2 regions of the Kitasatospora sp. NPDC056138 genome follow, and region 2 is predicted to be linked to the other one. Evidence: riboswitches for the same ligand, from Rfam matches in the RefSeq annotation. Region 2 holds a riboswitch; the other holds the start of a gene.
The links. Region 2 has a riboswitch for cyclic di-AMP ahead of ACFC1R_RS35165 (transglycosylase family protein). Riboswitches for the same ligand answer to the same signal wherever they lie in the genome.
Positions count from the first base shown of each region.

Region 1: it holds a riboswitch for cyclic di-AMP, as region 2 does, so the genes downstream of both, ACFC1R_RS29490 (transglycosylase family protein) here and ACFC1R_RS35165 (transglycosylase family protein) in region 2, are expected to answer to the same signal.

Region 1 covers NZ_JBHJVK010000061.1:38,582-45,933, reverse strand. The annotation lists gene ACFC1R_RS29500 (hypothetical protein) at 1-972, shown strand, start outside; gene ACFC1R_RS29495 (DUF4253 domain-containing protein) at 1,015-1,461, shown strand; gene ACFC1R_RS29490 (transglycosylase family protein) at 1,380-2,513, opposite strand; cyclic di-AMP (ydaO/yuaA leader) riboswitch at 2,518-2,672, opposite strand; gene ACFC1R_RS29485 (nucleotide disphospho-sugar-binding domain-containing protein) at 3,062-4,189, opposite strand; gene ACFC1R_RS29480 (TetR/AcrR family transcriptional regulator) at 4,481-5,095, shown strand; gene hypE (hydrogenase expression/formation protein HypE) at 5,483-6,574, opposite strand; gene hypD (hydrogenase formation protein HypD) at 6,567-7,352, opposite strand, start outside.
Region 2 covers NZ_JBHJVK010000093.1:14,526-21,877, forward strand. The annotation lists gene ACFC1R_RS35150 (ATP-binding protein) at 1-271, shown strand, start outside; gene ACFC1R_RS35155 (DUF397 domain-containing protein) at 643-879, opposite strand; gene ACFC1R_RS35160 (hypothetical protein) at 1,329-2,234, shown strand; cyclic di-AMP (ydaO/yuaA leader) riboswitch at 2,928-3,097, shown strand; gene ACFC1R_RS35165 (transglycosylase family protein) at 3,084-4,214, shown strand; gene ACFC1R_RS35170 (hypothetical protein) at 4,422-4,622, shown strand; gene ACFC1R_RS35175 (hypothetical protein) at 4,630-5,184, opposite strand; gene ACFC1R_RS35180 (LacI family DNA-binding transcriptional regulator) at 5,552-6,595, opposite strand; gene ACFC1R_RS35185 (glycoside hydrolase family 13 protein) at 6,597-7,352, opposite strand, start outside.

The DNA.
Region 1 (7,352 bases), on a different contig from region 2:
GCCGCCGGGTGCGGTGGGCACGGCACAGCACCGACCACCCCCGTCCGGCCGTCCACCACCCCTTCCACCCCCACACCGCCCACGGCCACCGGCGGACCGACCACGGTGCATTCCGCTGCGCCTTCCGCCGTGCCGGCCCTGCCCGCCACCTCGGCCTGGACACCGGGGGCGGGCCAGGTCCAGCCGGACGTCAAGCTGCGTGCGGTCCAGCTCATCGAGGCACTCGGGGCCTGGCCGGACGGCGGACAGGGCGTGGCCGGGGCCCGGGGCCGGATCGCACCGCTCGGCGTCGACCCCGCCCTCGCCGACCAGGCGGGTGTCCTGCTCCAGACCGCCGACCGGGCCGCGCTCCAAGTGGTCGTCGCCCAGTACGGCGGCATCCTCACCGACTCGGCGAGTGTGCTGGTGGTCTGCGAGCAGTGGACGCAGACGGCCGACGGCCCCCTCCAGCCGGGCGGTACGACGGTGGACGTGAGGCTGAGCGCGGCGAGTCCGCGCTGGACCGTCACCGCGCTGCACCCGGCCGCTCCCGGGCCCGCTGCGGCCGCGCTCTCGCAGCCTGCGGAAAGCGTCCTGGCGGATCGTCGGATCACCCTGCCGCCGGCGGCCGCCGCCGACATCCGCAGTGGGGCCGTGCACGACAGTGTGCTGACCGCGATGCTGGCCCTGGCCGCCGCCCACGAGTTCGCGGTGAGCGTGGTCAGATCCGGCCATCCGCTCGACGTTTTCGGCACCACCCGCCCGAGCGACCACCCCCTCGGCCGGGCCTTCGACGTCTGGCAGATCGACGGCCGGGCCGTGGTGGACCCGGCGACGCCGCACGCCCTGGTGGACGGTTTCATGCGCGCCGCCGCAGCGGCCGGTTCCTACAACGTCGGCGGCCCCCGCCCGCTCTCCGGCGGGTCGACGCCGAACCGGTTCTTCACCGACGCCACCCACCACGACCACGTACACGTCGGCTTCCGGACCTGAACCGTCCGCCCTGATCGTCACGGCCGGACGCCGTGCACCTCCGTGACGGTCCGGCCGGCCCCGCTCCACTTCGAGGGCGACGTGGCTCGGTGCTGTGCGGTGCTGCGTTCCCGCGAGGACCGATTCGGGGTGAGGCTCGTCGTGCCGTCGTTCGATCAGCCGGTCCTGTCCGTCGGCGCGCCGCCGCGCACCATCGAGGAGGCGCCGGCCGTGGCGGCCCGGCGTTTCGCGTCCCGCCCGGACGACGTCCGGCAGGGGCACGGCGGTACGCGCGTACGCCGAGCAGCCCGTGCCGGGCCGCCGCCACCGGACGGTGCCGCCACCGGGCGTCGGGTGGGGCTGGACGGCCGGAAGGCCGCCGAGGTGTTCCTCGGCGGCCTTCCGGCGGCAGTGGGCAGCGGCCCGGGTCAGTGCTGCTGCAGGTGCAGCGCCTGGCCGGGGAGGATCAGGTCGGGGTTGCTGCCGATGGTGCCCTTGTTGTCCTCGTAGAGGTTCTGCCAGCCGGTCAGCTGGTGCGCCTGGGCGATGGCGGAGAGGGTGTCGCCGTGCTCGACGGTGTAGGTCTGGGGCACGGCGGCCGGGGAGGTCGGGGCCGCAGGTGCGGCGGGCGCACCGGTGGAGCCCGGCGTCAGCGGGGAGGTGGTCCCGTCGGCGGACGCCGCGGGCGTGCCCGGAACCTGCGGCGTGGCGGTCGCGGAGCCGGTGGCGGGCGTGCCCGGTGCCGACGGCGCGGGGGTGGACGCACCCGTCGTGGGGCTGTCGGACTGCGGCGACTGCGACGTCTGGGGGGCGGCCGGGTCCGTCGGGCCCGGCGTCACCGCACCGGTACCCGTACCCGTGCCCGGAGTTGCACTGGGGGCCGAGGACGGGGCGGTCGCGTTCATGTGCTGGATGTAGACGTCGTGCTGGATGGTCCAGTGCCAGACGCCGCCGTCCTGGTACCAGTACACGCCGTTGGCCGGGTCGTAGCCCGCTCTGCCGGGGAACGGCGGCGCGGGGGTGCCCGGCGCGGGGCTGCTGCTGTCGGCGGCGGGCGCACTCGGAGTGGGCGTGGCCGTCGGGGAAGCGGGGGTGGTGCTCGGCACGGGGGTGGGCGTGGCCGAAGGCGTCGAGGTGGGCGTGGCCGAAGGCGCCGGGGTGGGCGTGGTCTTCGTCGCGGGAGTGCCGCCGGTCAGGCCGACCTCCTCGGCGCACTTGGACCAGGTACCGGGGCCGGAGTCGGCGAGGACGCGCTCGGCCACGGTTATCTGCTGGTTCTTGGTGGCGTGGTCGGGTTCGGCGGCGAGCTTGTCGCCCCCGTAGGCGACCCAGGTGCGCTGGGTCAGACCGAGGCCGCCGTAGTGACCGTTGCCGTCATCGCTGCTCCAGTTGCCGCCGGTCTCGCACTGGGCCACGGCGTCCCAGGTCTTGACGGGAGCGGCGTGCGCCCCGGCGGCGGTGAGCAGCGGAAGCGCCAGGCCCACACTCGCCACTCCGGCGGCGGCGACGGCGCGATCGGCCTGGGTGGGACGGCGGTGACGGCCGGAACCGGAAAAGACCACGGGACGTTCCTCTCCGTACGCCTGCGAGGTGAGCTGTCGGGTTCGGACCGGGAGGTGGCCCGGCCGCGTGGGTACGCGGCTTCACCCCAAGCCGTTGGGGGCGGCAACTAACCTGGGTCCCCCGCTCCTGCCCAGGGGTTTGCTCGGTGTCCCGGAACGCGTGGTGGGCAGGACTCGGCGTACTGCGTCCGGGAGCCCGCAAAAGCGGACTGCAGGGAGACTAGAGGGATCATCACCTCGATAACAAGCCCGCATCCTGAACATCACACAAAAATCACGACACCTGTCCAGCGCGTCGCCGAAACCCGCGCTGACCACGGCTTCCGGCCCGGTGCCGGACCGGAAGCCCGGTGCGGGCAGGCGACACAGGGCCGCTGGTGCAGGGCCGTCGACACGCCGGGGCACGGGGAGCCGTACGGTCGCTCCCGCGCCCCGAAGCGTGCCGCTCGACCAGGCGGTCGAACGTGCCGATCCGGCCGTGGAGTCCGTGGAGCTGGGCCTGGGCCTGGGCCGGATCGGCGAGGGCGTGGCCGCGGCCGTGGCCGGCCTCAGCGCTGGCCGCGGTGCAGCTGCTCGAAGTCGGCGACCAGGGCCGCGGGCGACGGCATGTCGGCGATCTCGGTCTGCATGCCGTCGGCCGCCTCACGCAGCTTCCGGTCGTCGAGCAGGCGGGTGAGCAGTGCGGCGTCCACGGTGCTGCTGTCCGCGCGCAGGGCGAAGCCCCTGGCCTCGGCGGCGTCCGCGTTGATGAAGTGGTCGGCGCCCTGCGGCAGGATGAGCTGCGGGACACCGGCGACGGCCGCGGTGAGCATGGTCCCGGAGCCGCCGTGGTGGATCACGGCGTCGCTGGCGTCGAGGAGTTGGGCGAGCGGGGTCCACGGCAGCGGGCGGATGTTGTCGGGCAGCGTGCCCAGCGGGGCGAGGTCCGTGTCGCCGACGGCGAGCAGGAAATCGGCGTCCACCTCCGCGGCCTGTTCGGTCAGCCAGGCGATCGGGCTGACCCCGGCGTACTCGGTGAGCACCGTGCCGAGGGTGACCGCGATCCGGCGGCGCTCGCTGCGGCCGAGGAGGTCCGCGGGGACGGTGCCGCCGCCGTTGAAGGGGACGTAGCGGACTCGCCAGCCGGTGCCGTCGCCGCCGAGGGAGGCCGGGACGACGTCGAGCACGGTGCTCTCGGCAGGCCCGGTCAGGCCGTGCGCGCGGTACTCGTCGGCGAGTACCTCGGCCAGCTGGCCGACCATCGGGAGCCCGGGCATCACACCGAAGTTGTGGACGACGGTGGGGATGCCCAGCTTGGCCGTGACCAGCGGCGCACCGGCCTGGAAGGACTCCTGCACCACGATGTCGGGGCGCCAGTCGGCGGCCAGCCGCAGCAGCCCGTCGATGGTGGCCCGGCCGTGCTCGGCGAAACCGAGGGCGGCGAGCTTGAGTATCTCCTCGGTGGTGCGGTCCTTGGCGACGTACCTGGGCTCGTTCTGGGTGACCCGACGGAACGCGTCGCCGATCGTGGAACCGTCGCCGATCTCCGTCACGGGCAGGCCGGTGCTGCGCAGCATCTCCAGCGGAGCCGAACCGGCGAACAGGACCTGGTGCCCGGCCGATCGCAGGGCCTGGGCGGTGGGGACCATCGGGAAGATGTGGCCGGCCGCGGCCGGGGCGGTGAACAGGACGCGCATGAGGTGACTCCTCGCGTGGTGCGGGAAAGATTCAAATCTGACGGTACGTCAGGAAAGTCGGCCGGAGCATGGGGTTTTCGGCTGCGGGGAGCCCGGAGGGTTTGAGGGCCGGCGGCAGTCCGGGGAGGGCGGGCCCTCCGGGTCGGCGTTCGCGACGGGCTGTGGCGCGGGCTCCCGCTCAACCACCCCGTGCGGCAGTGCGCTTGCGGACATGGCGATCCCTCCCCCCATTTCACTGGACAGCCTGTCTTTCATCGGACAGGCTGTCAAGCGCTTGTAGGATCAGCGCCTATGGCCACCCGTAAATATGACCAACGCCTGCGGGCGGAAGCCTCGGAGGAGACCCGGCGGCGCATCCTCGACGCTGTGGCCACCTGTCTGCGCGAAGCACCGGCCGAGCCGGTCGGTCTCGACCGGGTCGCCAGACTCGCGGGAGTCGCCCGATCCACCGTCTACCTGGTGTTCGGCTCACGCGGCGGCCTGTTCGCCGCCTTCGGCGAGGACCTCCTGCAACACAGCGGCTTCGCGGACATGCTGAAGGCGAGCGCCCACCCGGACGCCCGCGAGGACCTGCGCGGCGGAATCCACGGCGTGACGCGGATGTACGCGGCCCACCGGGACGTGCTGCGCGCGCTGCACTCGATGGCGATGCTCGCCCCGGACGCGGTCGGCGGGGTGATCCAGCGGATGGACCAGGGACGGGCCGCGGGCACCCACCGCCGCGCACTGCGCCTGGCCGACCAGGGCCTGCTGCGTCCGGACGTCACGGTGGACGAAGCGGCCTCCCTGCTCTGGCTGTTGATGGGCTTCGACAGCTTCGACCAGCTGTACACCGGCCGGTCCCTGCCGGTCGACCAGGTCGCCCGGATGCTCGCCGCGACGGCCGAACGCAGCCTCTGCCGGTAGCGGACCCCTCGCACGCCCCGGCGTCCTGCGGCAGCGCCCTACGGCAACACCGGTGGCGGGCTCCCGACGCCGGGCGTCACGACCGGGCAAAAGCCCACCGCCCCGGCCGACCGGCGCCCCGGCCGCCACCGCCCCGGCCGACCGGCGCGCACTCCCACCGCCGGCGGCAGGTGCTCAGCCCGGCGGCCTTCCACACCGCCGCGACCATCGCACCGGTCGGGGCGATGCACGCGGCCGTCCTGAACTCGTCCTGGGGCGGTACCCCGTCCGAACGACTTCCCGCCGACCGACCAGGCGGCGAAGCCCGCACCGCTGACGGTCTGAACGCCGGCCCGGGCGCGCCCTGCGACAGCGGGGCGCGCCCGGGGGTGTTCCACGGGACGGCTCTCAGCAGATCCGGGGCAGTTGCTCCCCGACCGGCAGGTCGACCACCCGGGTGCCGCCCAGGCCGGTGCGGGCCACCACCATCCCGGCGTGCTCGGCCACGCACTCACCGATCACGGCCGACCTGGCGCCCAGTGGGTGCGCCCGCATCGCGTCCAGGACCGCATCCGCGTGTTCCCGCGGCACGAAGGCCACCAGCTTGCCCTCGTTGGCGACGTACAGCGGGTCGAGGCCCAGGATCGCGCAGGCGTTGACCACCGGCGCGGGCACCGGCACGCTGCGCTCCTGGATCACCACACCCACTCCGGCCGCCACGGCGATCTCGTTGAGCGCCGCGCCGAGCCCGCCCCGGGTGGGGTCGCGCAGGACGTGCAGCTCGGGGGTGACCGCGAGCATCGCCTCGACCAGCCCGCCCAGCGCCGCGCAGTCGCTCTCGATCTCCACGCCGAACTCCAGCCCCTCGCGCACGCTCATCACCGCGACGCCGTGCACACCGAGGTCCCCGCTGACGATCACCACATCGCCCGGCACCGCGCGCTGCGGGCGGATGTCGACCCCGGCCGGGATCAGCCCGATCCCGGCGGTGTTGAGGTAGATGCCGTCACCGCGTCCGGCCTCCACCACCTTGGTGTCGCCCGTGACCACCTCGACCCCGGCCAGCCGGGCCGCCGCCCCGAGCGCCTGCGCCACCCGGGCCACGACGGCCGTCTCCACGCCCTCCTCCAGGATGAACCCGCAGGACAGGTACGCCGCGCGGGCCCCGCTCATGGCAAGGTCGTTGACCGTCCCGTTGACCGCCAGGTCCCCGATGCTGCCACCCGGGAAGAACAGCGGACGGACCACGAAGGAGTCGGTGGAGAAGGCGATCCGGGCGCCGCCCAGGGTCACCGCCGCCGAGTCCCCGAGCCCGGCGAGGACCGGGCCGCCGAACGCCGGCGCGAACACGTGCTGGACCAGCTCGGCGGAGAGCGCGCCACCGCCGCCGTGCCCCATCACCACCCGCGGATGGTCGCGCAGCGGCAGCGGACAGCTCCAGCCGGAGAGGTCGGGAGCGCTCCCGACCTCTCCGTTCACCCGATCGCTCGTCTCACGCAACGGGGTTCACCTCCTGCGCCACGGCCGCGGGGGCGCCGAGCCGGCGGTAGAGGTAGTACGCGGCGCACGCCCCCTCGCTGGAGACCATGGTCGCCCCGAGCGGCGTGCGCGGGGTGCACACGGTGCCGAACGCCTCGCACTCGCTCGGTTTCAGCTGCCCCTGGAGCACCTCGCCGGCGCGGCACCGAGCCGGCTCGCAGGGGGTGATGTCCGAGACCTGGAAGCGGTGCTCCGCATCCTGGTCGCGGTAGCGCGGGGACAGTCGCCAGCCGCTGGCCGGAATGACCCCGATCCCGCGCCAGGCCCGGTCGGTGACCTCGAAGACGTCCGCCAGCATCGCCTTCGCCACCGGGTTGCCCTCGGGTCGCACGGCGCGCGGGTACGCGTTCTCCACGACGTGCTCACCGCGCTCCAACTGGCGCACCGTCCGCCGGATCCCCTCCAGGATGTCCAACGGCTCGAAGCCGGTGACGACGATCGGCACCCGGTGGCGGGCGGCCAGCTCCGGGTACTCGTCGATCCCCATCACGCTGCACACGTGGCCCGCCGCGAGGAAGCCCTGCACCCGGCAGTCCGGTGACTGCATGATCGCCTCGATGGCCGGTGGCACCCGGACGTGCGAGACCAGCAGGCTGAAGTTGCGGATGCCGAGCCGCTTGGCCTGGTGGACCGTCATCGCGTTCGGGGGAGCGGTGGTCTCGAAGCCGATCCCGAAGAAGACCACCTCCCGCCGCGGGTTCTCCTGCGCGATCCGCAGCGCGTCCAGCGGCGAGTAGAC
Region 2 (7,352 bases):
TTCGGACGAGTTCCTGCCGATCCGAATAAGCCTGGTGCACCGGGAGGCGCAGGTGGTCTGCGCGGTCAGCGACCCGAGCAGTGCCGGACCGGTCGCCCGCGAGCCCGACTTCGTCGCCGAGTCCGGCCGGGGGCTGCACCTGGTCGACTCCTTCAGCCGCTCCTGGGGCTGGCACCCGCTGGCGGGCGCGGGCAAGGTGGTCTGGGCCATGTTCGAGGCCGGCCCCGGCCCGGTGGAGGCCCCCGTCGGGCGGCACCGCCGCTCCGCCTGAGCAGCCCTCCACAGCCGATCGGGCGTCCACCGGGGACCAGGCGTCCACCGCCGGACGGCCGCCAGCAGCCGGGCCGACACCCTTGGCCGGGCCGATGCCCACGGCCGGGCCGCTGTCCGGGCCCCGGGTTCCCGCCCACCCCGGCACACCGGCCGACAGGTGCCGACCCGAGGCCGTCGAGCCGACAGCCGTGATCCGACGGGCGCGACCCGACAGCCGTACGAGCGGCGACCTGACGGTGCCCACCCCGACGGGTGCCCGTCCCGGCGTGCGCCGATCCCTGGCCACCGCGACGAACGGCCGCAAGGACGATGAAGGCCGTCGTGGCAAGAGTCCCACGACGGCCTGTGTGCAGCAGGGTTGAGGGTGGCTCAACCCGTCAGATGGTCGAACTCCCCGTCCTTCACGCCGAGCAGCATCGCCGTGATCTCCGCCCGGGTGTAAATCAGCGCCGGGCCCCCGGGAAAGCGCGAGTTGCGCATCGCCACCTCACCGCCCGGCAGAGCGGCGAACTCGACGCAGTTGCCCTGCGAATTGCTGTGCCGGCTCTTCTGCCAGACCACGCCTTCGAGGTCCGCAGCCGCCATGCCGTTGTACGTTTCCTGCATCTCCTGCACCGAATTCTCCCGACCTGCCAGGCTTACGCCTCACTTGACGCGATGATAGCTCCAGTGCACGTGCATCAGCACGGGACATTGCCCGTGCAAGGCAAGCGTGTCGGAATGTGCGACCCCCGGTCCGCCCAACCGGCTTTGATGGAACGTAAGCGGACATAGCCCGGCGAATCGGAGACTGTTCGATGACTGCCCGTACCGGGCCCGCGCCACCGTGTTGATCTTCGTGAGCCCCGCGCCGGGCTCGCGATCCGCCCCCCGGAAGCGCCTGTGAGGCACGTCACCAAGGACGGTGACTGACGGTCTTTTGGTTGCAGGATGCGACAGATCGTCAGCAAGGATTGGGTAATTTGGTGGCAATTGTCCGGATTACTGGCAGGTTTGGTGGCAACTCTCGGGATCCGGATACAGCCCCGCCTGGCAAATGTCCTACGATCTCCGCCATGAGCACCGCAGCCATCCCGGGCGCGCCACTGCCCGTCCGTACTCCAGGCTCCCGTGCGCGGGGGCGCCACCGCCGTCCCGAGCGCCCCGAGGTCCCGGCCGGCTCTCCGGCGCTGGTGCTGGCCGTCCCGGCCGCCGCCGGCCCGGAGGCGAGCCCGATCGTCGAGGAGCTGCTGTCCATCGTGCGCGGCGAGCAGCCGGGCATCGAGACCGCCGTCGGCTACCTGGTCGGCGACAGCGCCGAGCCGGACGCCGCAGCAGACGCCGACCAGACCGCCCCGACCGTGGCCGGGGTACTCGCCCAGGCCGCCGCGGCCGGTCTGCCGACGCCCGTCGTGATCCCACTGCTGTCCGGCCCGCACGCGTTCCTGACGGACCTGCACCGGCTGGCCGGCGAGACCGGGGCGGCCGTCACCGACGTGCTCGGCCCGCACCCGCTGCTGGCCGAGGCGGTGCACGTACGGCTCTCCGAGGCCGGTCTGGCCCGCGCCGACCGGGCCCGGCTGTTCGCCATCACCACGGCGGCCGACGGCGTGGTGCTGACCACCGTCGGCGGTGAGGAGGCCGCCGCCGCGGCCGGGATCACCGGCGTACTGCTGGCCGCCCGCCTCGCGGTGCCGGTGGTGGCCGCCGCCCTGGACGTGCCCGGCTCGGTGGCCGCCGCGGTCGAGCACCTGAAGGCCACCGGCTCGCAGCGCCCCGCGCTGGCCCCGCTGGTCATCGGCCCGGAGGCCGACCCCGAGCTGCTGGCCGCGGCCGCCGAGGAGACCGGCTGCCCGAGCGCCGCCCCGCTCGGCACCTACCCGACCGTCGGTCAGCTGATCGCCTCGACCTACCTGGCCGCCCTCAACCTCCCGGCACCGGGCGAGTCCCCGGTCGCCGTCGAGGAGCAGCCGGCCGGCTGAGCGCACACCGGATCCACCCGAGAGGCCCCCTCCGAGGGGCCTCTCGGCGTTTCCGGGCCTCCCGCCGCCCCCGGCACGCCCGAACCCGGCCCTGCGGACCGCAGGGCGGCTCCCGGGCGCGCCCGGCTGGCCGCAGCACCCGGGCGGCCAGCAGCGGGTCAGGTGGACAGCGGCGGGTCGGATGGCCAGGGGCGGGTCAGGTGGACAGCGGCGGGTCGGATGGCCAGGGGCGGGTCAGGTGGCCGGCGGCCAGTGGCGGGTCAGGTGACGCGGGAGCCCTGCGGGTTGCGCGCCCCCTGCCGCCCCCGCCCCGAGTCGGCGCAGATCGGGAGCGTTTGCCTCATTGGCGAACAATTCGGACATCCCCCACCACCCGTTCCACCCGGCCGCGTTGACCTCGATTCCGCCGACGAGTGGGACTTTTCAAAAACTTCACAAACGGCGGACCGACTCGCCGAAAATGCCACCGCGTCACCTGAAAGACAGGCAGATCGCCAACCGGACGGGAGCCCTGAAAGGGGCCCATCGGTTTCCCGGGAAATGTCCATTCGTATTCGATCTTGAGGGGTTGGCAAATGACCTGTGAGGGAGCTCACAGGTGTTTGCGGTTTCAACTTAAGTCTGCTTAACGTGCTCCCCGTTCGTTGACACACGGACCCAGCTCTTCCGGAACGCCGAGTCCTGCCGCCGGAGCAGCTGGCAGCGCAGAACGCACCTACGGCAGGGGCGGGGGAACCAGGTAAGTCGCCCGGGAGCCGGTCAGAAGTGGCCGACTCCGGGCTAGGGGTGAAGCCGTGCACAGCGCGGCCGGGCAACTCCAGCCCGAATCCGACAGCTCACCTCGCAGGCGTGGGAGAGGAACGCACCTTCATGCTGCCCATCAACGCCAACAAGCGTGCCCGCCGTCTGATCGCCGCCACCGGTGTGGTCGGCCTCGGCCTCTCGATCCCCGCCCTCACCGCCGTCGGCGCCTCCGCGGCCACGGTCGCCACCTGGGACAAGGTCGCCCAGTGCGAGAGCAGCGGCAACTGGAGCATCAACACCGGCAACGGCTTCTACGGTGGCCTCCAGTTCACCTCCTCCACCTGGGCCGCCTTCGGTGGCACCCAGTACGCCCCGCAGGCCAACCAGGCGACCAAGGACCAGCAGATCGCCGTCGCCGAGAAGGTCCTCGCCTCGCAGGGCCCCGGCGCCTGGCCGGTCTGCTCGGTCAAGGCCGGCCTCACCAAGGGCGGCACCCCCGCCCAGGTCGACACCAGCGCCGCCGCCCCGGCCGCCGCGCCGAAGCCCGCGACCCCGGCCCCCGCCGCCAAGCCGGCTGCCAAGCCCGCCGCCCAGGCCCCGGCCGCCGCGCCGACCGCGGACAGCGCCCAGTACACCGTGGTGGAGGGCGACTGGCTGTCGACCATCGCCCAGAAGAACAGCGTCGAGGGCGGCTGGCAGAAGCTGTACGACCTCAACAAGTCGCTGCTGACCAGCGGTCCTGACGTCATCTACCCGGGCCAGCAGCTGGCCCTGGGCGGCACCGCCCCCGCCGCCCCGGCCCCCGCCGCGCCGAAGCCGGCCGCCCCGGCCCCCGCCGCCAAGCCCGCCGCCCCGGCCGCCACTCCGGCCGCGACCGGCAGCAAGGCCGCCGCGATCAACTTCGCGCTCTCCAAGGTCGGCCAGGCGTACGTCTACGGTGGCAGCAGCGACGGTGGCTGGGACTGCTCCGGCCTGACCCAGGCCGCGTTCCGCCAGGCCGGCATCTCGCTGCCGCGCGTCGCCGCCGACCAGGCCGACGTCGCCAGCCGCGTCTCGCTGGACAGCCTGCAGCCGGGCGACCTGCTGTTCTGGTCCAACAACGGCAGCAACTCGGGTGTCTACCACGTCGCCATCTACATCGGCGACGGCAAGTACGTCGAGGCCGCCAACCCGAAGGCGGGCGTGAAGATCGAGACCATCGCCAACTACGCCCCGGACTTCGCCGGCCGCGTCTGACGGTCCCTGCGGTGAGGCCGCTGCCCCCGGTGCTCTGGTCGGCGCCGGGGGCAGCGGCCTCACCCGTTCCGGAACGCGCTCCGCGGGGCCGTTCCCGGTCGGGCCGCGCGCCCGTGGACCTGCGCGGTCCGCCCGAGCAGCGGGGCTGGTCAGGCGGCTGCCGTGCCCCTAGAGTCCACGGGAGTACCCACCGGGAGGGGAACCGCCATGGCCAAGGTCACCATCAGCCTGGACAGCGATCTGGCCATCGAGGTCATGCTGCTGTCCGGCACCAGGAGCCCGCAGGACGCGGTGGAGTTGATCGTCCGCGACTACCTGGCCACCGGCCGCCGTACCGAGGCCCGCACGACGGACGCCGCCGACGCCCACCGGACCGAGCCGCGCACGTCCACCGCCGAAGAAGGCTGAGGAGCGGTCACTCCTCCTTGCCGGGGGTCTCACCGTGCTCATCGCCGGATTTCCTGTCCCGGCGCGGCCAGCGGGCACGGGTGAAGACCAGGAGCCCCGCGAAGATCACCGCCGCGACGATCGCACCGATCAGGGTCGCGCCGCGGAACCAGGGCGCCCTGACGTCCATGACGCGCTGCCCGGCGTGTGCGCCGCTGCCGCTCCCCACAACAACGCTCAGCGTCCAGAGGTTCGGCAGCGCGAGCACCACCGCCAGGAGCAGCCAGGCGACCGCCACCTTCCACGGCCGCCGCCGGTGCAGCCCGGCCCAGGCCGCCAGCAGCGGGAGCAGCGTGAAGCAGATCCCGAAGACGAGTCCCAGCAGCAGTCCCGTGCTCAGGTGCCCGTCCACCATGGCACCCACCCGCTGCGACCACCAGCGCGGGATCGTCGCGGCCCAGACGAAGTAGGCGATCACGCCGAGCACCAGCAGTCCCCCGCCGAGCAGCAGCCGTCTGCGCCAGACCGGCCACGCCTCCGGCTCCCCCGTCCGATCCACTCGATCCGCCCGACCAGCTCTCATGGCTCGATGCTGGCAACAAGCGACCCCGCACGCAGCGCGGGACGGGGGTGCACGCCGCCTGCGGGACGGCGGGCCGCCCCGGGGACCGGCCGGACGCTCCCGGGCCGGTGCTGCTCCATCCGGGCGACGGACGACGGGGGTGCGGGGAGCGGGCGACGGGGTGCGAGCTGCGGACTGCGGACGACGGGGGCGGGCGCGGGGTACGGGCTGCGGACGACCGGGGCAGACGCTGACTGCGGGCTGCGAACGACGACTGCGGACGACGGGTGCGGACGCGGGCTGCGGACCTCGGAGCGACAACGCGTCGGCCCGCCGGGCGTATCCCGGCGGGCCGACACGGACTACGGGGCTGCGCCCGGCGGCGGACTCAGTGCGCCCGAGCCCCGGTGGAGCCGCGCATCACCAGTTCCGGCTGGAACATGAACTCGGCGCGCTGCCCGGGGTTTCCGCCGACCTCCTCCAGCAGGGCGTCCACCGCGGCCGTGGCCATCGCCTCGACGGGCTGGCGGATGGTGGTCAGCGGCGGCTCGGTGAAGGCGATCAGCGGCGAGTCGTCGAAGCCGACCACCGAGATGTCCTGCGGCACCGACAGGCCGCGCTGGCGGACCGCACGGATCGCGCCGAGCGCCATCATGTCGCTGCCGCAGACGATCGCGGTGCAGCCCTGGTCGAGCAGGGCGCCCGCGGCCGCGTGCCCGCCCTCCACGCTGAACAGCGTGTGGTGGACCAGGGCCTCGGCCTCCTCGGGGGTCCGGCCGAGCAGTTCCCGGACGGCCGCCGTGAAGCCCTCGATCTTGCGCAGCACCGGGACGTACCGGCGCTGCCCGACGGCCAGGCCGATCTTCTCGTGGCCGAGCTCGACCAGGTGCTGCACGGCCATCCACATCGCAGCCCGGTCGTCCGGCGAGATGAACGGCGCGGCGATCTTCTCGCTGTAGCCGTTGATCAGCACGAACGGGACCTGACGGCCCGTCAGCTTGGCGTACCGGTCATGGTCGGCGGTGGTGTCGGCGTGCAGTCCGGAGACGAAGACGATGCCCGCGACACCCCGGTCGACCAGCATCTCGACCAGTTCGTCCTCGGTGGACCCGCCGGGCGTCTGGGTGCACAGCACCGGGGTGAACCCGTGGCGGCTGAGCACCTGCTCGATCACCTGGGCCAGCGCGGGGAAGATCGGGTTGCTCAACTCGGGGGTGATCAGGCCGATCAGGCCCGCACTGCGCTGGCGCAGCCGGGTCGGCCGCTCGTAGCCGAGCACGTCGAGCGCCGCCAGCACGGTCTGCCGTGTGGTGGCGGAGACGCCCGCCTTGCCGTTGAGGACGCGGCTGACGGTGGCTTCGCTGACCCCCGCCTGCGCCGCGATGTCCGAGAGTCGCGCCGTAGTCACGACCCCAGAGCCTATTGCAACCATCTCAGACCGCCCACCACACGGTGCTGTCCGCCTCCAGCACCGCTTCTCCGGCGTTCACTTCGACGCTCCCGGTGGAGCAGAGCAGCACCCGGCCGGGTGCGCCGACCAGGACCTTCTCGCCCGTGGTGTTCACGGTGCAGACGAAGGAGCCCTCGGCGCTGTCCCGGCGGAAGGTCAGCGTGCCCTCGGGCCCGTCCAGCCAGGTCACCTCGCTGCCCGCGCCGAGGGCGGGCGTCGCCCGGCGGACGGCGAGGGCGGAGCGGTAGAGCTCCAGGGTGGACGTCGGGTCGCCGGTCTGCGCCTCGACGCTCAGCCCGGCCCACTCGGCGGGCTGCGGCAGCCAGCTGGGGCCGCCCGCGGTGGGGCCGAAGCCGTACGGGGCCTCGGTGCCGGACCACGGGATCGGCACCCGGCAGCCGTCCCGGAAACCGTCCTGGCCGGCCTGGCGGAAGAACGAGGGGTCCTGGCGGACCTCGTCGGGCAGGTCGGTGACGTCCGGCAGGCCGAGCTCCTCGCCCTGGTAGAGGTAGGCGGAACCGGGCAGGGCGAGCATCAGCAGGGTGGCGGCGCGGGCGCGGCGCAGGCCGAGCTCGCGGTCGCCGGCGGTGCGGATCTGGGTGCCGCCGGGCGGGTTGCCGAAGCGGGTGGCGTGCCGGGTGACGTCGTGGTTGGAGAGCACCCAGGTGGTGGGGGCGTCGACCGGGCGCATCGAGTCCAGCGAGACGTCGATGACCTCGCGCAGGGCGGCGGCGTCCCA